DNA from 2 places in the Phytopseudomonas daroniae genome. Region 1 is predicted to be linked to the other one. Evidence: predicted binding sites of a transcription regulator. Region 1 holds the regulator's gene; the other holds the start of a gene.
What was found. Region 1 encodes sigma-54, which starts transcription at its own class of promoters, with help from an activator protein. Its sites were predicted from a motif close to ANTGGCATNNANNTTGCTNT; they were not measured.

Region 1 (10,194 bases):
CGGCCATGGCTTCGGCCAGCGAACGCTGGTCGTTGGTCAGCGGGTGACGTCGACGGGTTTCCGAAAAGCGCTTGAGCAGCGTTTCTTCGCTGGCATCCAGGTACAGGACATCGCAACGGATGTTGCGGCCGCGCACCTCATCGAGCAGTTCGGAAAAACGCTTGAGCTGGCTAGGCAGGTTGCGTGCGTCTATCGACACCGCCACTTGCGGGTGCAACAGCTCGGTGTGCAGCAACGCCCGTTCGGCCAGCTCGGGAAGCAGGCCGGCAGGCAGGTTGTCGATGCAATAGAAGCCGTTGTCCTCGAGCACGTCGAGGGCGGTGCTCTTGCCCGAGCCGGAACGGCCGCTGACGATGATCAGGCGCATGGGCTCATCCTGTAGGGCTATTGACCGTTCTGCACGTTCACTACGGTCTGGTACAAAGATTCGCTGTCTTGAGCCTGGCGAAGCCGCTCGCGGACATCCTCTCGGTCGAACATGCTGGCGATCTGACGCAGCAGTTCCAGGTGCTCATCGGTCGCCGCTTCGGGAACCAGCAGCACGAACAGCAAGTCGACAGGCGCACCATCGATTGCATCGAAATCGACCGCGATATTCAGCTTCAGCAGGGCACTGATCGGCGTGCTGCAGCCAGGCAGGCGGCAGTGGGGAATGGCGATGCCATTGCCGAAGCCGGTCGAGCCGAGCTTTTCCCGGGCGATCAGGCTTTCATAGATGGTCTGGCCATCGAGATCGGGCAGGTCGCGCGCGATCACGGCGGCTATCTGTTCGAGTACGCGTTTTTTACTGCCGCCCGGCACGTTCACGAGGGAACGGCCGGGGGTCAGGATATTTTCAAGTCGGATCATAGGAGAAGGACGAGGTCAGCGGGCCATTGCGCCCTGCTGGCGGTCGAGCTGTTTTTCCTTGTGCTTGATGAGTTGGCGGTCGAGTTTGTCGGTCAGTAGATCGATGGCTGCGTACATGTCGTCATGTTCGGCATTGGCCACCACTTCGCCTCCGGCGATATGCAAGGTAGCTTCGACTTTCTGCTTGAGCTTTTCGACCTCCAGGATGACCTGCACATTGGTGATCTTGTCGAAGTGTCGCTCGAGACGCCCGAGCTTTTCTTCGATGTAGCTGCGTAGTGCGTCTGTCACATCCAGCTGGTGTCCACTGATGTTGACTTGCATACCGCTTCTCCTTGTTGCCGTGTGTGAGTGGCAGGCTTTCAAACCTGCCGCAGGAACACTGGGGGCTTTGCTACAAGGGCACCTTACATCAGTCGCTTGCGTTCGCTCGAAGGCGCTATACCGAGCGATTCACGGTACTTGGCGACTGTGCGGCGCGCCACTTGAATGCCCTGTGCTTCCAGTAGACCAGCGATCTTGCTATCGCTCAATGGCTTTTTCGCATTTTCCGCAGCGACCAGTTTCTTGATGATCGCGCGGATCGCGGTGGACGAACATTCGCCGCCTTCGGAGGTGCTGACGTGGCTGGAGAAGAAGTATTTCAGCTCGTAAATGCCACGCGGCGTGTGCATGTATTTCTGCGTGGTGACGCGTGAAATGGTCGATTCGTGCATGCCTACCGCTTCAGCGATGTCGTGCAGCACCAGAGGCTTCATGGCTTCATCGCCGTAGTCGAGGAAGCCACGCTGATGCTCGACGATCTGCGTCGCAACCTTCATCAGGGTCTCGTTGCGGCTCTGCAGGCTCTTGATGAACCAGCGCGCTTCCTGCAGCTGGTTACGCATGAAGGTGTTGTCGGCGCTGGAATCGGCACGTTTGACGAAACCTGCATACTGCGCATTGACGCGCAGGCGCGGCATGGCTTCCTGATTGAGCTCCACCAGCCAGCGGTCGTTGTGCTTGCGCACGATCACGTCAGGTACCACGTACTCGGGCTCGCTGGATTCGATCTGCGAACCGGGGCGTGGGTTGAGGCTCTGGATCAGTTCGATGATCGGACGCAGCTCATCTTCCTTGAGCTTCATGCGGCGCATCAGTTGGCTGTAGTCGCGGCTGCCGAGCAGATCGAGATAATCGCTCGTCAGGCGTTGGGCTTCGCTCAGCCAGGGCGTGTTGGTCGGCAGTTGGCGCAGTTGCAGAAGCAGGCATTCGCGCAGGTCGCGGGCCGCGATGCCGGACGGCTCGAATTGCTGGATGCGATGCAGCACGGCTTCGACTTCGTCGAGCTCGACATCGAGTTCGGGGTCGAAGGCGTCGGTGATTTCCTCGAGGGTTTCTTCGAGGTAGCCCTGGCCGTTGATGCAGTCGATCAGCGTGACGGCGATCAGGCGATCCTTGTCGGACATCGGTGCCAGGTTGAGTTGCCAGAGCATGTGGCTCTGCAGGCTTTCCCCGGCAGAGGTGCGAGTGGTGAAGTCCCACTCGTCATCATCATTGCTCGGCAGGCTGCTGGCGCTGGTCTGGTAGACATCTTCCCAGGCGGTATCGACAGGTAGTTCGTTGGGAATGCGCTCGCCCCATTCGCCTTCTTCCAGGTTGTCGACGGTCTGTGTGTTTTCCTGGAAGGTCGGTTCCTGAAATTTCTCTTCCTGGGTGGCGCTCGCAGTGGCACTTTCCGCGCCGTCGGCCATGGGATCCGAGTCGAAGTCGTCGCCTTCTTCCTGACGCTCGAGCATCGGGTTGGACTCCAGCGCCTCCTGGATCTCCTGTTGCAGATCCAGGGTCGACAGTTGGAGCAGGCGAATGGCTTGTTGCAGCTGCGGTGTCATCGTCAGCTGCTGGCCCATTTTCAGGACTAGCGATGGTTTCATTGCAGACCTTATCCGGCGTCTGTGCGCGATCCACGACAGGGCGCCAAAGCGCCACTAGGAAGCAAATTATATGCCTGAATCAGAGTGCTTTGCCTAGGGCCTGTTACCATTTCATTGCAGCAATGCCGTGAGGGTAACAGGCTCATGGGTGCGCTCATCGATGGGGGAATCCATCACAGGCGGAATTCGTGGCCCAGATAGACTTCCTTGACCACCTGGTTGGCCAGAATGGCAGCGGAGTCACCTTCGGCGATCAGTTGACCGTCGCTGACGATATAGGCGGTTTCGCAGATATCCAGGGTTTCGCGTACGTTGTGGTCGGTGATCAGCACGCCAATGCCTTTGGCCTTGAGGTGATGAATGATCTGTTTGATGTCGCCGACCGAGATCGGGTCGACACCGGCGAAAGGCTCGTCGAGAAGGATGAATTTCGGCGAGGTGGCCAGGGCGCGGGCGATTTCCACGCGGCGGCGCTCACCGCCCGACAGGCTCATGCCCAGGTTGTCGCGGATATGGGTGATGTGGAATTCCTGCAGCAGGCTGTCCAGCTCCTGCAGGCGCTGCGCGCGGTTCAGATCCTTGCGCGTTTCCAGGATCGCCATGATGTTGTCGGACACGCTGAGCTTGCGGAAGATCGACGCTTCCTGGGGCAGGTAGCCGATACCGGCGCGAGCGCGGCCATGCATGGGCTGGTGGCTGACGTCGAGGTCGTCGATCAGCACGCGCCCCTGGTCGGCCCGAACGAGGCCGACGATCATGTAGAAGCAGGTGGTCTTGCCGGCGCCGTTCGGGCCGAGCAGGCCGACGATCTGCCCGCTTTCGATACTCAGGCTGACGTCGCGAACGACCTGACGATCTTTATAGCTTTTGGCCAGGTGCTGGGCTTTCAGGGTGGCCATCGTTATTGGCCCTGCCCATCGGCGGGTCTATTCTTCGGCTGGATCACCATGTCGATGCGCGGACGCGGGGTCGACACATTGGTGCCCGTGGCACGGCCCGCGTTGACGATCTGGCGCTGGGTGTCATAGACGATCTTCTCGCCTTCGAAGGTGTTGCCTTCCTGAACGACCTTGGCCTGATCGATCAGTATGATGCGCTCATTGGCCGCAAAGTACTGGATGGTCAGCCCATAAGCCTTGACGATCTGCTTGTCGACCGAGGGTTTCTGTTCGTAATAGGCAGGCTTGCCCACCGACGTGAACACGTCGACATCACCCTGCGCGTTCTGGGTGATGGTGACGGTATCGCCAGTGATTTTCATGGTGCCCTGAGTGATGACGACGTCGCCGCGGTACACCGCTACGCCTTGTCTGTCGTCCAGCTCAGCACTGTCGGCCTGCACGCGGATCGGTTGATCGCGGTCGCTCGGCAGAGCCCAGGCGCTTGCGCTTCCTAGCGTTGCGCCGAGGCTGAGAAGTAGGGGGAGGGTTTTAACGAACCTCATGCTGGCCTCTTACGTTGGACTGCAGGAGCATCCTGCCGTCATTCAAGTACGCTTTCATTCCTTGTGCCGTGGTCACCCCGTTGGCCGCGTCGATTCTAACGGCTTGCTGGGTCTGCGCATATTCCTTCTGTGGGAATACGGTCAGGCGGCTGGTGGTGAGTATAGTGGTGCGACCTTTGTCATCCGTGCGTTCCACACGCACCTGGTCGATCAGTTCGACCTCGTCACCATCGGGGCCGACTTCACCGCGAGCGCTACGTACCTTCCAGGGAAAGTCGGTGCCGCGGAACAGGTTCATGCGGGGCTCGGTCAGCAGGGTGACGTCGGTACTCTGCACGTGTTCGAGCAGATCGCTGGTCATGTCGCTCTGCACTTTGCCATCGGGCAGGTACTGTACGCTGTGGGCGTTGATCGCGTAGAAGTCGATGGGGTTGTCCGGGCCGCTATGCTGCGGGCTGCTGGAGAAACTGTCCGGGTTGATGTTCCAGTAGCCGGCGGCGGCCAGCAGCAGGGCACCAAGGGTCAGCAGGGCGGGTGTGATGAATTTGCGCAGCATCGGCAGGCCCTAGAGGTAGGCGGATTGGGCGGCTTCGAGAGTGCCCTGGCCGCGCATGATCAGTTCGCAGAATTCGCGGGCCGCACCTTCACCGCCGCGCGCCTGAGTGACGCCATGGGCATGCTCGCGTACGAAACCGTTGCCACTGGCTACCGCCATGCCCAGGCCGACTCGGCGAATCACCGGCAGATCCGGCAGGTCATCGCCCAGGTAAGCCACTTGTTCGTAGCTCAGGCCAAGTTCGGCGAGCAGTTCGTCGAGCACGTCGAGTTTGTCTTCGCGGCCCTGGTACAGGTGCTGGATACCCAGGTTCTGTGCACGGCGCTCGACCACGGGCGTCTTGCGGCCGCTGATGATGGCGGTGCGTACGCCCGAGTTGATCAGCATCTTGATGCCCTGACCGTCCAGGGTATTGAAGGTCTTGAACTCGCTGCCGTCGACGAGAAAGTACAGCTTGCCGTCGGTGAGTACGCCGTCGACATCGAAGATGGCCAGTTTGATTGCGCGCGTGCGCTGCAGCAGGTCGCTCATCACATCACCCCCGCGCGCAACAGGTCGCCAAGGTTGAAGGCACCTACCGGGCGCCCGCTGGTGTCCACCACGACCAGTGCACTGATCTTGTTGTCTTCCATTATCTTCAGGGCCTCGGCGGCGAGCATGTCGGCACGGGCGGTTTTGCCGTGCGGGGTCATGACGTCGTCGATGCGTGCATCACGCACGTCGACGCCTTTATCCAGAGCGCGGCGCAGATCGCCGTCGGTGAAGATCCCGGCGAGCCGGCCATCGGCTTCCAGTACGGCGGTCATGCCCAGGCCTTTCTGGGTCATTTCCAGCAGTGCATCGCGCAGGCTGGTGCCGCGCCTGACCTGAGGCAGGCTGTCGCCCGTGTGCATGACATTCTCGACCTTGAGCAGCAGGCGCCGACCCAGAGCGCCACCTGGATGGGAGAAGGCGAAATCTTCGGCGGTGAAGCCACGAGCTTCCAGCAGCGCGATGGCCAGAGCGTCGCCCAGTACCAGTGAAGCGGTAGTGGAGGAGGTCGGCGCCAGATTGAGCGGGCAGGCTTCCTTGGCTACGCGGGTGTCGAGGTTCACTTCGGCAGCCTTGGACAGCGGCGACTCCGGGTTGCCGGTCATGCTGATCAGGGTGATGCCGAGGCGTTTGATCAACGGCAGCAGGGTGACGATCTCTGCCGTGGAACCCGAGTTGGACAGGGCGAGTACCACGTCGTCACGGGTGATCATGCCCATGTCGCCGTGGCTGGCTTCTGCAGGGTGCACGAAAAAAGCAGTGGTGCCGGTGCTGGCCAGGGTGGCGGCGATCTTGTTGCCGATATGCCCGGATTTGCCCATGCCGACCACGACCACGCGGCCCTTGCTGGCCAGGATCAACTCGCAAGCCTTGACGAAATTGGCGTCGATACGGGGCAACAGCTCTTGTACCGCCTCGATTTCGAGGCGGATGGTGCGTTGGGCGGAATCAATCAGGTCGCGGGTCTGGTTCATGCTTGGCTTGGACTGCTGGACGAAAAAGACGGGGATTATAACGGGAAAGACTACAGGACTCATCATCCATGGCGCCGAGGTGAAACGGCAAAGCTGTCACAAGCCTGAACGGTCAGGGTGCTCGGCTTTGGCGGGTAATGAGGCAAATGCTATAGTCCGCAGCCATTTTTGGCTCGTATGGCCGATCGCCGTGCCCTTATCCCGATGCAGGGCATCTGATTAGGCAAGGCAGTACGTAATGGAGTTCCGATGAGCGCCGAAAATCAGTACGCGGTCGAGCTTAAGAACGTAAGTTTTCAGCGCGGCGAGCGGCACATCTTCAAGAACGTCGATATACGCATCCCGAGGGGCAAGGTCACCGGGATCATGGGCCCCTCCGGCTGTGGCAAGACCACGCTGTTACGGCTGATCGCCGCCGAGTTGCGGCCAAGCGCGGGCGAAATCCACGTCAACGGCCTGAACCTACCCGATCTGTCGCGCAGCGAGCTGTTCGACATGCGCAAGCAGATGGGCGTGCTGTTCCAGAGCGGTGCGTTGTTCACCGACCTCGACGTGTTCGAAAACGTGGCATTTCCGCTACGCGTGCATACGCAACTGCCCGAAGAAATGATTCGTGACATTGTTCTGATGAAGCTGCAAGCGGTTGGCTTGCGTGGCGCCATCGAGTTGATGCCCGATGAACTCTCCGGTGGTATGAAGCGGCGTGTGGCGCTGGCCCGGGCAATCGCCCTGGATCCGCAGATACTCATGTATGACGAGCCGTTCGTCGGGCAGGATCCCATCGCCATGGGCGTGCTGGTGCGCTTGATTCGTTTGCTCAACGATGCCCTGGGCATTACCAGTATCGTGGTGTCTCACGATCTGGCGGAGACGGCGAGCATCGCCGATTACATCTATGTCGTCGGTGACAGTCAGGTTCTGGGCCAGGGAACGCCGGCCGAGCTGCGTGACTCCGAAAATCCACAGGTGCGTCAGTTCATGCAGGGCACGCCGGACGGGCCGGTTCCTTTTCATTTTCAAGCGCCGAGCTACCGCGACGATCTACTGGGGGGGCGCTGATGCGCAGGACATCTTCACTCGAACGCGTGCGCCTGTTCGGGCGTGCGGGTATCGACGTGGTCGCCACGCTGGGGCGTTCGACGGTCTTTCTGCTGCGCGCACTGTTCGGGCGTGGCACATCGGGCCATTCGCTGCAGCTTTTGATCAAACAGCTGTATTCGGTGGGCGTGCTGTCCCTGGCGATCATCGTGGTTTCCGGCCTGTTCATCGGCATGGTGCTGTCGCTGCAGGGCTTCAGCATTCTCGCCAAATACGGCTCCGAGCAGGCGGTGGGGCAGATGGTCGCCCTGACCTTGTTGCGTGAACTGGGGCCGGTGGTCACCGCACTACTGTTCGCCGGCCGTGCCGGCTCGGCGTTGACTGCCGAGATCGGCAACATGAAATCAACCGAGCAGTTGTCGAGCCTGGCGATGATCGGCGTCGACCCGCTCAAGCACATCGTCGCGCCGCGTCTGTGGGCCGGTTTCATTTCCATGCCACTGCTGACGATGATCTTCAGCGTGGTCGGTATCTGGGGCGGCGCGATGGTCGCCATCGACTGGCTGGGCGTTTACGAAGGCTCGTTCTGGGCCAACATGCAAAACAGCGTTTCGTTCCGCGAAGACGTGCTCAACGGGATAATCAAAAGCCTGGTCTTCGCCTTCGTCGTCACCTGGATCGCCGTGTTCCAGGGTTACGACTGCGAGCCGACCTCGGAAGGCATCAGCCGCGCGACCACCCGAACGGTGGTGTATGCCTCGCTGGCCGTATTGGGGCTGGATTTCATTCTGACCGCTTTGATGTTTGGAGATTTCTGATGCAAAACCGCACGATGGAAATCGGTGTCGGCCTGTTCCTCCTGGCCGGCTTGCTGGCCCTGCTGTTGCTGGCCCTGCGGGTCAGCGGCCTGGCGCCCGGCAACACCGTCGACACCTACAAGGTCTATGCGCACTTTGACAATATCGCCGGCCTCACCATGCGCGCCAAAGTGACCATGGCGGGCGTGAGCATTGGCCGCGTAACGGCGATCGATCTGGATCGTGACAGCTACACCGGGCGCGTAACGATGGAACTCGACGGCAGCGTCGACAATCTTCCGGTGGATTCCACCGCGTCGATCCTGACTGCCGGCCTGCTCGGTGAAAAGTATGTGGGGATCAGCGTCGGTGGCGACGAAGAGTTGCTGGCCGATGGCGGAACCATTCATGACACCCAGTCTTCTCTGGTACTCGAAGACCTGATTGGCAAATTTCTGCTCAATTCGGTCAACAGGGATCAGGACAGCCAATGAGGTACCCGATGATGATCAAGACCGTGCGTAACAGCCTTGTCGCCCTGCTGGCCGCGCTACCATTGCTGGCTGTGGCCGCGCCTGCCGCCCATGAAGTGGTGCAGGAAACCACCGAGACCCTCCTGGCCGACCTCAAGGCCAACAAGGAGGAGTACCGCAGCAACCCGGATGCCTTCTACAACTCGCTCAACGAGATTCTTGGTCCGGTGGTGGATGTCGATGGCGTGTCCCGCAGCGTGATGACGGTGCGCTACTCGCGTAATGCCACGCCTGAACAGATGACTCGTTTCCAGGAGAACTTCAAGCGTAGCCTGATGCAGTTCTATGGCAACGCGCTGCTCGAGTACAACAACCAGGACATCCGTGTGCTTCCGGTTTCCGGCAAACCGGATCCGCAGCGTACCTCGGTCAACATGGAGATCCGCGATGGCAAAGGTACGGTCTATCCGTTGTCCTACACCATGGTTGCCATGGACGGAACCTGGAAGCTGCGTAACGTGGTGATCAATGGCATCAACGTCGGCAAGCTGTTCCGTGACCAGTTCGCCCAGTCGATGCAGAACAACCGCAACGATCTGGACAAGGTCATCGACTCTTGGGCCGACACCGTCGCCAGGGCACGTCAGGCTCGGGGGGCGTCGTGAGTTCAGCGGCTATCGTCGAACAGGCACCGGGATTACTGGCGCTTTCCGGCGTGCTCGACTATCGGAGTGGTCCTGCCCTGCGTGAGCAGGGCGGTCGCCTGATCCGCGCCACCCAGGCGTCTACCTGTGTGGTCGATTGCTCTGCAGTGGAAAAGTCCAGCAGCGTCGGCCTGTCTCTGCTGCTTTCTTATACCCGCGACGCCCAGGCCGCCGGTAAAGCGTTGAGCATTCGCAGTCTGCCCCAGGACATGAGTGGGATCGCCAAGGTGTGTGAGTTGCATCATGTGCTGCCTCTGGAGGCCTGAGAACGTTCTCCGAGCCCGGCGATCACCTTCGGGCGCTGCGGCTCGTTACCGAGAATTTCTCCCGAAAAGCATTTGTGGTCTGTCGTCCCTGGTGGCCATCCTTCGGATCATCGCGAGCGACGTCAGAAATCGCTCCCGGCGATTTTTTGGTATGATGCCCGCCCCATGTCTACAGGCTCGTGTCGCGTGCCGCAGGCGGATCGTGCAACCAGCGTCATCGCTGCCTGACCTTCCCCGCAACCGTTGGCCGAACACTGTATACAGACGTCGCCGTGCGACGTTCACGCTTACTGAATACGTTGTCGAGGTTGAGCATGCAGGCCCTTGAGGTAAAAAGTTTCTTGGAGACCAAACTGCCGGATACTCAGGTAGAGGTCGACGGCGAAGGCTGCAACTTCCAGCTCAATCTGATCAGCGACGAGCTGGCCGCGCTCAGCCCGGTCAAACGCCAGCAGCAAATCTACGCTCACCTGAATCCCTGGATCGCCGATGGCAGCATCCACGCCGTGAGCATGAAATTTTTCAGCCGTGCCGATTGGGCCGCTCGTTCCTGAGGCTACGAACCAGCTATGGATAAATTAAGCATTACCGGTGGTGTACGCCTCGATGGCGAGATCCGCATTTCCGGTGCAAAGAACTCCGCACTGCC
Region 2 (10,194 bases), 410 kb from region 1:
GCCGCGTAGTAGTAGCGCAGGTATTCCGGGTTGAGGTGATCCAGATAAGTGCGCGCTTTGATGAAGGTGCCGCGCGACTTGGACATCTTTTGCCCGTTCACGGTCAGGTAACCGTGCACGTTGATGCCGGTCGGTTTGCGGTAGCCGGCACCTTCGAGCATGGCAGGCCAGAATAGGGCGTGGAAGTTGACGATGTCCTTGCCGATGAAGTGATACACCTCGGCGCTGGAGTCCTGCTTCCAGAACGCGTCGAAATCCAGTTCCGGGCGGCGCGCACAGAGGTTCTTGAAGCTGGCCATGTAGCCGATCGGCGCATCCAGCCAGACGTAGAAATACTTGCCCGGCTCGTCGGGAATCTCGAAGCCGAAGTAGGGCGCGTCACGGCTGATGTCCCACTCGTGCAGGCCGCCATCGAGCCATTCGGCGAGCTTGTTGGCGACCGATTCCTGCAGGGTGCCGCTACGCGTCCATTTCTGCAGCATGTCCTGGAACTGCGGCAGCTTGAAGAAGAAATGCTTGGAGTCCTTGAGCACCGGCACCGCACCGGAAATAGCCGAGCGCGGGTCTTTCAGTTCGGTGGGCTCGTAGGTGGCACCGCATTTTTCGCAGTTGTCGCCGTACTGGTCGGGCGTCGCGCATTTCGGACAGGTGCCCTTGATGAAACGGTCGGCCAGGAACATGCCTTTTTCCGGGTCGAAATATTGGGTCACCGAGCGGGTGGCGATATGGCCATTGTCGCGCAGTGCCTTGTAGATCGATTCCGACAGCTCGCGGTTTTCCGGCGAGTGGGTGGAGTGGAAGTTGTCGAACTCCACCAGGAAGTCGGCGAAGTCACCGCTGTGCTCGGCCTTGACGCCGTCGATCAGCTGTTCGGCGGTGATGCCTTCCTTTTCCGCACGCAGCATGATGGCCGAGCCGTGGGCATCGTCCGCGCAGACGTAGATGCACTGGTTGCCGCGCAGTTTCTGGTAGCGCACCCACATGTCGGTCTGGATGTACTCGAGCATGTGGCCAAGGTGGATCGAACCGTTGGCGTAGGGCAGGGCGCTGGTAACGAGAATCTGGCGAGCTTGGGACATTGTCAGGCTGTCATCGGGTGAAGGGAGGTCGGTCACTATAAAGTAACCGAGCGCGTTCCGGCCAGCGGGCAAATAGCGCTGACATCGACTTGAATTTAGAGGCGCAAGCGGGTTCCAACGAGAACCTTCCGCTCCAGCAAGGAGATGAACCATGCCTGCAGTTTTACGTCCGCTCGCCTGTGCCACCGCTCTGGCCCTGTTGGTTGGCTGTGCCTCGAACAACCCTTATGACAATGCCGGGGGTGGAGCAGCCAGTGGCGGCGGCCACCGCACTGCGACCTATGGCGGCCTGGCGGCGCTCGCCGGTGCGGCGGTAGGTGCGGCGGTCAATCATGATGACCGCGGCAAGGGCGCCGCCATCGGTGCCGTGCTTGCCGGTGCTGCGGGCGCCGGCTATGGCTATTACGCCGATCGTCAGGAAGCCGAGCTGCGTCGCAGCATGGAAGGTACCGGTGTGGAGGTGCAGCGTCAGGGTGACGACATCAAGCTGATCATGCCGGGCAATATCACCTTCGCCACGGATTCCGCGGATATCGCCCCGAGTTTCTACGCGCCGCTGAATAACCTGGCGACCTCGTTCCAGCAGTTCCAGAACAACAGCATCGAGATCGTCGGTTACACCGACAGCACGGGCTCGCGCCAGCACAACATGGCGCTGTCCCTGCGCCGCGCGCAGAGCGTGACGAGCTACCTGACTGCCCAGGGCATCGACGGCACGCGCCTGTCCAGCCGTGGTGCCGGCCCGGATCAGCCGATTGCCGACAATGCCACCGCCGACGGTCGTGCGCAGAACCGTCGCGTCGAGGTGAATCTCAAGCAGTTGCCGGGCCAGCCCGTGCAGTGAGCCTTTGCCGGCTGGCGATCCCATTCGGTTCGCCAGCCGGTCTGCATCCAGGCTGTGGCTCGGGTAGGATAGACGCCTTTCCTGCCATCTCCGGAGCCAAGCATGAGCGCTGATATCCGCGCTGCGGTCGAAGCCGTATTGCGCCAGTACACCGATCCCCATCTCGACCAGGATCCGCTAAGCGCCGGCTGTGTGCGGGCCATCGACGTGCAGGACGGCCAGGTCAGCGTCAAGCTGGAGCTGGGCTACGCTGCCGCCCTGTTCAAGCAGGGGTGGGCGCAACTGCTGCAACTGGCTATCGAGAATATCGAGGGCGTACGCAGCGCCAGCGTAGAGGTGAACTGCGTGATTGCCGCGCACAAGGCCCAGGCTCAGGTGCCGGCCCTGGCCAACGTCAAGAACGTGATTGCCGTGGCGTCCGGCAAGGGCGGAGTAGGCAAGTCGACCACCGCTGCCAACCTGGCCCTGGCTTTGGCCCGTGAAGGCGCTCGGGTGGGTATTCTCGATGCCGATATCTATGGCCCCAGCCAGGGCATCATGTTCGGCATCCTTGAAGGCACACGGCCTCAGGTGCGTGAGCAGAAGTGGTTCGTACCGCTCGAGGCCCATGGCGTACAGGTGATGTCCATGGCCTTCCTCACCGATGACAACACGCCGGTGGTATGGCGGGGGCCGATGGTATCCGGGGCGCTGCTGCAACTGGTCACCCAGACCGCCTGGGATGACCTCGACTATCTGATTATCGACATGCCACCCGGCACGGGCGATATCCACCTGACTCTGGCGCAGAAAGTCCCGGTGGCGGGCGCGGTCATCGTCACCACTCCGCAGGATCTGGCCCTGCTCGACGCCCGCAAGGGCGTGGAGATGTTCCGCAAGGTGAACATTCCGGTGCTGGGTGTGGTGGAGAACATGGCCGTGCACATCTGCTCCAACTGCGGTCATGCCGAGCATCTGTTCGGTGAGGGCGGCGGCGAGAAGCTGGCTGCCCAGTTCGGTGTCGAGCTGCTGGCTTCGATGCCGCTGTCCATGGCCATCCGCATGCAGGCCGACGGTGGCAAGCCGACGACCATCGCCGATCCGGAAAGCCAGATCGCCATGCTCTATCAGCAGGTGGCCCGGCAGGTCGGGGCACGCATCGCCTCGAGCGCGGCGGCTGCGCAGGCCGTGCCGACCATCGTCATCGCTGACGATTGATCGCCGTTGCGCGTCCGCCTGGCGGGCGCGCGACGTGAATTGAATTCCGAGAGCAATTTTTAACGTCGCTCGCGACGGCCCGAAGGGGGGCTGACATGGATGGCAGGCATAAAAAAACCCCGCCGAAGCGGGGTTTTTTATAGAAAGAGCAGGTTAGATAACCTGAACTTCCTCAGCTTGCATGCCTTTCTGACCACGGGTGGCCACGAAGGAAACTTGCTGGCCTTCTTTCAGGCTCTTGAAGCCATCGCTCTGGATAGCTTTGAAGTGTACGAACAGGTCGTCACCGGATTGCGGAGTGATGAAGCCGTAGCCTTTCTCATCGTTGAACCACTTAACGGTGCCATTCTGACGATTGGACATGTGATGTCTCCTAATATCTAAATAAATAACAGCCCTGGATAAAACCAGGCCGGGACTGAGTGCAACGAGTACTAGGAGTCGGACGATGTTTGGATCGAAATCTAGGCATCATGTAGCGATTCGCGGTGACACATGCAGCACAGTGGGGTCACCATACCCGCTTTTTTCGCTAAGTGCGAATGGTCTGTAAGTCTTTCTGCGATTTCCTTGCATTCTTCCCGACGGTTCCTCGTTCAGGCGGCCTGTCGAGAGGCTTTGAACCCTGCCGCTCGGCCCGGTAAGATGCGCTCACTTTTTCACCGCACAGACCTTTCAGGACGGCCCCGCCATGAGCATTAAATCGGACAAGTGGATTCGCCGCATGGCCCAGGAACACGGCATGATCGAGCCTTTCGTCGAGCGCCAGGTGCGCAACGAAGGCGGTCAGCAACTGATCTCCTATGGGGTGTCGAGCTACGGCTACGATGTGCGCTGCGCCGACGAATTCAAGGTCTTCACCAATATCAACTCGGCTACCGTCGACCCGAAGAATTTCGACGAGAAGAGCTTCGTCGATATCAAGAGTGACGTGTGCATCATCCCGCCGAACTCCTTCGCCCTGGCGCGCACCGTGGAGTTCTTCCGCATTCCGCGCAACGTGTTGACCATCTGCCTGGGCAAGAGCACCTATGCGCGCTGCGGCATCATCGTCAATGTCACGCCGCTGGAACCTGAGTGGGAAGGGCATGTGACGCTCGAGTTCTCCAACACCACCACGCTACCGGCGAAGATCTACGCCAACGAGGGCGTGGCGCAGATGCTGTTCCTCGAGTCCGACGAGGCTTGTGAGGTGTCGTACAAGGATCGTGGTGGCAAGTACCAGGGCCAGCGAGGTGTGACGCTGCCCAAGGCCTGATGTGGTCTTTCGGGACGCTTCGAAAAGCCGGGTTTTCCCGGCTTTTTTGTGGCCAGCCTTCCCTGGCAGCCACCCTGCGGGCCATCGCAAGCGACGTCAAAAATGGCTCCCGGCCATTTTTTGTGGCCGAGATTTCTCGGGGGCAGGGATGTGAAGGCAAATCGCAGGCAAAAAAATGGGCGCCTTGAGCGCCCGGAGAAATCAATCGATGCCTGGTTTCTGAGTGGTGGTGCCGAACGAAGTTCCCTGGATTTATAGGGCGAACTGTTCACGGACGGCTGGTCTACATGGTTACGTACGGCGCGCATGTTTGCGTGCCAGCCGCAAAGCCACCCGCTGGAGACACGCTATGAGTCAATGGAACATCGCCTACAGCAGAGACGAGGCGGCCGAAGTCCTGAAGGTCAAATCGAGCGAGAAACCGAGCCTGGAGCAGGCCGTGATCTGGTTGCTGGAATGGGCCGAAGAGAACCTGGAGCGCCTCGAACCGAAGGAGCAGCCCCGCGAAGAGCAGACCCCCGCGGTGCGCCTGGAGGAGCGCTTCGGCATTACCGTCACGGGTATCGCCCGCGACTGAGCTTCAGGCTCGGGCGCGCTCTTTGCTGGCCGGTTCTGCAACGGCGGCACTGCGGCGCGCCCCCAGAGGTTCGACCTTGCGCTGTTTCTCGTGCAGGAAGCTCAGTACCGCGTGGCGATACTGGTTGTAGCGCGGGTCGTCGGCCAGGGCGATGCGGTCACGGGGTCGCGGCAGATCGATGGTGAGAATCTCGCCAATGGTCGCCGAAGGGCCGTTGGTCATCATCACGATGCGATCGGAGAGCAGCACGGCTTCATCGACGTCGTGGGTGATCATCATCACCGTGTTGTGCAGCTCGCTCTGGATGCGCATCACCTCGTCCTGCAAGTGGGCGCGGGTCAGGGCGTCGAGGGCGCCGAAGGGTTCGTCGAGCAGCAATACCTTGGGTTCCATGGCCAGCGCGCGGGCGATGCCGACGCGCTGCTTCATGCCGCCGGAAATTTCATTGGGCCGCTTGTGCAGCGCGTGGCCCATGCTCACCAACTCCAGGTGATGCAGCGTCCAGTCGCGGCGCTCGGCCTTGCTCTTGGTACGCTTGAACACCTTGTCCACGGCCAGCGCGACGTTTTCCTGCACCGTCAGCCAGGGCAGCAGCGAATGGTTCTGGAACACCAGGCTGCGATCCGGGCCGGGGCCGCGAACTTCCCGGCCGTCGAGGATCACCGCGCCACTGCTGGAGTCGGTCAGGCCGGCGACGATGTTCAGCACCGTCGATTTGCCGCAGCCGGAGTGGCCGATGATGGAGATGTATTCGCCACGGTCGACGTTGAGGTTGATCTGGTTCAGTACGTGGGAGCTGACGCCGTCACGCTCGAAGTACTTTTCCACATGCTCGATGCTCAGGTAATGCTTGCTCATATCCGTACTCCTCAGGCCGATGTGCCGCGGGTGATGCGATTGCCGACGAACAGCACCAGACGGTCGAGCAGGAAGCCGACCACGCCGACGTAGACCAGGGCGAGAATGATGTCGCTGATACGCGAGGCGTTCCACGCATCCCAGATGAAGAAGCCGATACCGACGCCACCGATCAACATCTCCGCGGCGATGATCGCCAGCCAGGACAGCCCCACGCCGATGCGCAGCCCGGAGAAGATGTAGGGCGCAGCGGCTGGCAGCATGATCTTGTGGAAGTACTCCACGCCGTTGAGGCGCAGCACCTTGGCGACGTTGCGGTAGTCCTCGGGGATATTGCGGATACCCACCGAGGTATTGATGATGATCGGCCAGATGGCGGTGATGAAGATCACGAACAGTGCCGACGGGTGGCTGTCCTTGAAGCCGGCCAGGGACAGTGGCAACCAGGCCAGCGGCGGCACGGTACGCAGGATCTGGAACAGCGGATCGAGACCGCGCATCGCCCAGGTCGACTGGCCGACCAGAACCCCCAGGGCCACGCCGACCACCACCGCCAGGGCATAGCCGTAGGCCACGCGCTCGAGGCTGGCGAGCAGTTGCCAGGCCATACCGACGTCGGTGCCGCCGTTGTCATAGAACGGGTTGACGATCAGTTCCCAGGTGTCTTCGATGACCTGGCTGGGAGGCGGCAGCGAGGCGTTGGGGCCGCTGCACAGCAGTTGCCAGATCAGCAGCAGTGCTGCGGTGATCACCAGTGGCGGCAGCACCGACTGCAGCAGCGTGTTCGACAGACGCTTCAGCCAGCTTGGAGCGGTGACGCCGGCCGGCAGGGCCAGCGATTTGACGGGCGCATTCATGGGCGTTTCTCCGGTTAGGCCTTCAGGAGCAGGCTGTCGAGATAGGCTTGCGGGTTCTGCGGGTCGAAGGTCTTGCCGTCGAAGAAGGTCTCGAGGCCACGCGATTTCGATTGCGGAATCTGCTCGGCAGGCACCGCGAGCTCGGCGGCGGCCTGGCGCCAGATGTCTTCGCGATTGACGGTGTCGATCAGCGCCTGGCTGTCGAAGTCGTTCGGCAGGTAGCCCCAGCGTTTGTTTTCGGTCAGGAACCACAGGTCGTGGCTCTGGAAGGGGTAGGACGCGAACTCGCTCCAGAAGCGCATCAGGTGCGGGCTGTTTTCCACGACGCGGCCGTTGCCGTAATCGATGTTGCCTTGCAGACGTGCCAATAGATCCTTGGCGGGAGCGCCGATCCAGCGGCGCTTGGCGCAGATCTCGGCGACCTGTTCCTTGTTCTCCGCCGCTTCGCAGAACATCTGCGCTTCCATCACCGCCTTGAGCAGCGCGCGGGTCGCGTTGGGGTTGGCATCGACATAATCGGCTCGCAGCGACAGGGCCTTTTCCGGGTGGTTGGCCCACAGCTCACCGGTGGTCACCGCGCTGTAGCCAATGCCCTGGTTGACCAGTTGCGCGTTCCACGGCTCACCGACGCAGAAGGCGTCCATGCTGCCAACCTTCATGTTGGCGACCATCTGTGGTGGTGGGATGACCACCGTCGGCAGATCCTTGTTCGGCTCGATGCCACCGGCCGCCATCCAGTAGCGCAGCCACAGGTCGTGGGTACCGCCCGGGAAAGTCATCGCCGCGGCGATCTTCTGGCCCTTGGCCTGCTTGGCGGCGACGGCCTGTTTGAAGGCGCTGGCGTCGGTGCCGAGCTTGAGATCCTGATATTCCTTGCTGATGGATATGCCCTGGCCGTTGAGGTTCAGGCGTGCCAGCAGGTACATTGGCAACGGCGTGTTGTTGGTGGTGATCTTGCCGGCGGCCATCAGGTAGGGCATCGGCGTGAGGATGTGGGCGCCGTCGATGCCGCCACTGCCGGCGCCGAGCACCAGGTTGTCGCGGGTGGTGCCCCAGGACGACTGTTTGAGCACCTCGACACCGGTCATGCCGTGCTTGGCGAACAGGCCCAGTTCATCGGCCACGAACAGTGGCGCGGCATCGGTCAGGGCGATGAAACCGAGCTTGGCCTTGGTGGTTTCCAGATCATCGCTGCCCGCAGCCCATACCGCGCTGCTCAGGCCCGCTGGCAGCAGGCTCATCAATGCGCTGCCCCCGAGCAGGCCCATGGACTGCTTGAGAAAGGTACGACGCGGCTGACTGGCGCTGTCGTCGACGTTCTGCAATGTACGTGGCTTGTCGTCCATATCGTTTTCCCCAAAAGGCACGCATAAAAAAACGGCGTCACTCTCATGGCAGCGCTCGGGCTGCAACAAGGGTGGACGCCGTTGTCCAGGATTCGGATTGTGAAGGGACAGAGCCTGCCTCCTCGCTACGGACTTAGCAGGTTGCATGCCAGTAGCAGGAGCGCCTGGTCTGGCTGTCTGGCAACTGGCCTGGGAAATTCGATGTGCGGGAGCTAACTGATTGAACGGGAAAGCTTTTCAGCCTGTGCTGAGCAATTCCGTCGACTCTGTGCTGGATTGACTAGGCCGCTGGCGCCGCACAGCAGCGGGGCGTCTGCCGCTTGCCGTGCGCGGCGCAGGTGCATGGCCGCCAGAGTGCCGGTGGCAACGCTATGCCTGGGCATCCTCAGGCACGCTTGCCCCTGTCGCTATGTGGAGTGTTCTGGCTCTTGCGTGCGGCGAAGGCGAGCAGGCTCTGAGCGACATCGACCAGGCGCATGCTGCGCTCCATGGCGGATTGGCGAAGGCGTGCGTAGGCATCTTCTTCGCTGAGCCGGTAGTCGTTCATCAGCAGTTTCTTGGCCCGCTCGATCAGCTTGCGCTCGTTGAGCGTTTCGCGGGTTTCCTTGAGCTCATCGCTGACCCGCTGCAGGCGCTGGTTCTGCTCGTGCAGCAGGTCGAGCACCGAACGCGCCAGGTGGTTGCCCACCGAATCCTGAGGCGCGCTGTCCAGGGTGCTGCTGTGCACGCTGAACAGCAGCGCCTGATCGCTTCCGACATCCATCTGCGCCAGGCGCCCCAGCAGGGTGCGATGGTTGTCGAGGTCGGCATGGGCTTCGGCGATGCTGCTGCGACAATGTTCCAGCAGGCGCGTGGCGAGATGGTTTTCCACCTCCTTCATGGCGTCGATACGTCGGGTGTTGAGCTCGAACCACAGCTCACACAGGCCTGGATCCACCGTGGCGTTGGCCGACGTGCGCTTGGCGATGCGGCGCAGGCTGATCACCTGGGCGACGGTATCGCTACTGTGGATCTGCTGCCACAGGGCGACCGCCTCACCATCGGCGAACTCGCTGAACACATCGAAGCAACGTTCCTGGCCTTCTTCGAGATGCTGCAGGCGTTCCTGCAACTCGCCATCGAAATGCCCGTGCGAGAACCCTTCGACGCCGGCAGCGCGCTCCTGACCGGCCAGCTCCTTGCCCTGCATGAAGTTGAACATGGCCACCAGCAGCCGGGTGATGCTCGGGTCGACAGCGGTATCGGCGGCTTCGAAAACCACGGCCAGCAGCCCGCCGATCAATCGGGTGAAGGCCTGGGTCGCCTGACGTGGAGCAGGCTCCAGTTCACGGATGCGTCGGCGCAGGCCAGGCAACTCGTCCAGGCCATGCAGCACGTAGGCGATGCGGTTGAACAGGCGGGCGCGATCCGCGGCATTGGCCTGGGCGGTATCCATGGCCATGAAGCACTCGTGTACCTGACGCTCCACGGCGGCTGACTCGGCACTGTGTGCGTCAAGTTGGTGCAGGTAATGGCTCGCCTGGTTGCCGAGATAGATGTTGGAGTAGCCCCTTTCTTTTTGCAGCTGGTGAACCAGTTGACTGATGCGGGTCACCAGTTGGCAGGTGAAGGACAGGCTCTCCAGGCCCTGCAGCTCGCAGCGGCGGGCAGCGAGCATGAAGCGCAGGGTGGCAGGCATGGCGGTATCAGGCATGGGGGCAGTCTTTCAGGCAGTACGGTTGAACTAAAACAGTGCAAATAGCAGTCCAGTTGCTTAGGGTCTGTCCTCAGGCGCTGCGCATCTCGAGTTCTCTGGCAGCCTCGATAGCAGTGCCGACCACATCGCCGATCACCAGAATGGCTGGGCTTTTCAGCTTGAATGCCAGGGCGGCATCGACCATTTCCAGCAGCGTGCTGCGGCATTCGCGTTGATCCGGCAGCGAGGCGTTATCGATCATCGCCACAGCGGTGTGCGCCGCCATACCGGCATCGAGCAGGTGCTGGCGGGTATCGGTCAGAGTGGCGATGCCCATGTACACCACCAGCGTCGTACCGCTGTCGGCCAGTGCCTGCCAGTTCGGCGAGCTGCCATCCTGGGTGTGTGCGGTTACCAGAGTGACGCCGCGGGCGACACCGCGCAGGGTCAGGGAGATGCCGCAGCGGGTCGCCGCGGCCAGGCCGGCGGTGATGCCGTTGACG

Region 2: a site for sigma-54 is predicted at 8,150-8,169, ahead of DNK10_RS00645 (CmpA/NrtA family ABC transporter substrate-binding protein). Genes of this name have one in related genera too.

Annotation. Positions count from the first base shown of each region.
Region 1 covers NZ_QJUJ01000001.1:524,188-534,381, reverse strand. Annotated here, with positions in the region: gene rapZ (RNase adapter RapZ) at 1-367, opposite strand, end outside; gene ptsN (PTS IIA-like nitrogen regulatory protein PtsN) at 385-849, opposite strand; gene hpf (ribosome hibernation-promoting factor, HPF/YfiA family) at 865-1,173, opposite strand; gene DNK10_RS02615 (RNA polymerase factor sigma-54) at 1,257-2,762, opposite strand; gene lptB (LPS export ABC transporter ATP-binding protein) at 2,936-3,661, opposite strand; gene lptA (lipopolysaccharide transport periplasmic protein LptA) at 3,664-4,206, opposite strand; gene lptC (LPS export ABC transporter periplasmic protein LptC) at 4,193-4,762, opposite strand; gene DNK10_RS02595 (KdsC family phosphatase) at 4,772-5,293, opposite strand; gene DNK10_RS02590 (KpsF/GutQ family sugar-phosphate isomerase) at 5,293-6,267, opposite strand; gene DNK10_RS02585 (ATP-binding cassette domain-containing protein) at 6,517-7,326, shown strand; gene mlaE (lipid asymmetry maintenance ABC transporter permease subunit MlaE) at 7,326-8,123, shown strand; gene mlaD (outer membrane lipid asymmetry maintenance protein MlaD) at 8,123-8,596, shown strand; gene DNK10_RS02570 (MlaC/ttg2D family ABC transporter substrate-binding protein) at 8,608-9,240, shown strand; gene DNK10_RS02565 (STAS domain-containing protein) at 9,237-9,545, shown strand; gene DNK10_RS02560 (BolA family protein) at 9,860-10,099, shown strand; gene murA (UDP-N-acetylglucosamine 1-carboxyvinyltransferase) at 10,115-10,194, shown strand, end outside.
Region 2 covers NZ_QJUJ01000001.1:115,478-125,671, reverse strand. Annotated here, with positions in the region: gene metG (methionine--tRNA ligase) at 1-1,079, opposite strand, end outside; gene DNK10_RS00680 (YiaD family glycine zipper/OmpA-like lipoprotein) at 1,231-1,923, shown strand; gene apbC (iron-sulfur cluster carrier protein ApbC) at 2,026-3,120, shown strand; gene DNK10_RS00670 (cold-shock protein) at 3,274-3,483, opposite strand; gene dcd (dCTP deaminase) at 3,812-4,378, shown strand; gene DNK10_RS00660 (hypothetical protein) at 4,728-4,955, shown strand; gene DNK10_RS00655 (ABC transporter ATP-binding protein) at 4,959-5,813, opposite strand; gene ntrB (nitrate ABC transporter permease) at 5,825-6,670, opposite strand; gene DNK10_RS00645 (CmpA/NrtA family ABC transporter substrate-binding protein) at 6,685-8,016, opposite strand; gene DNK10_RS00640 (nitrate regulatory protein) at 8,402-9,709, opposite strand; gene cobA (uroporphyrinogen-III C-methyltransferase) at 9,783-10,194, opposite strand, start outside.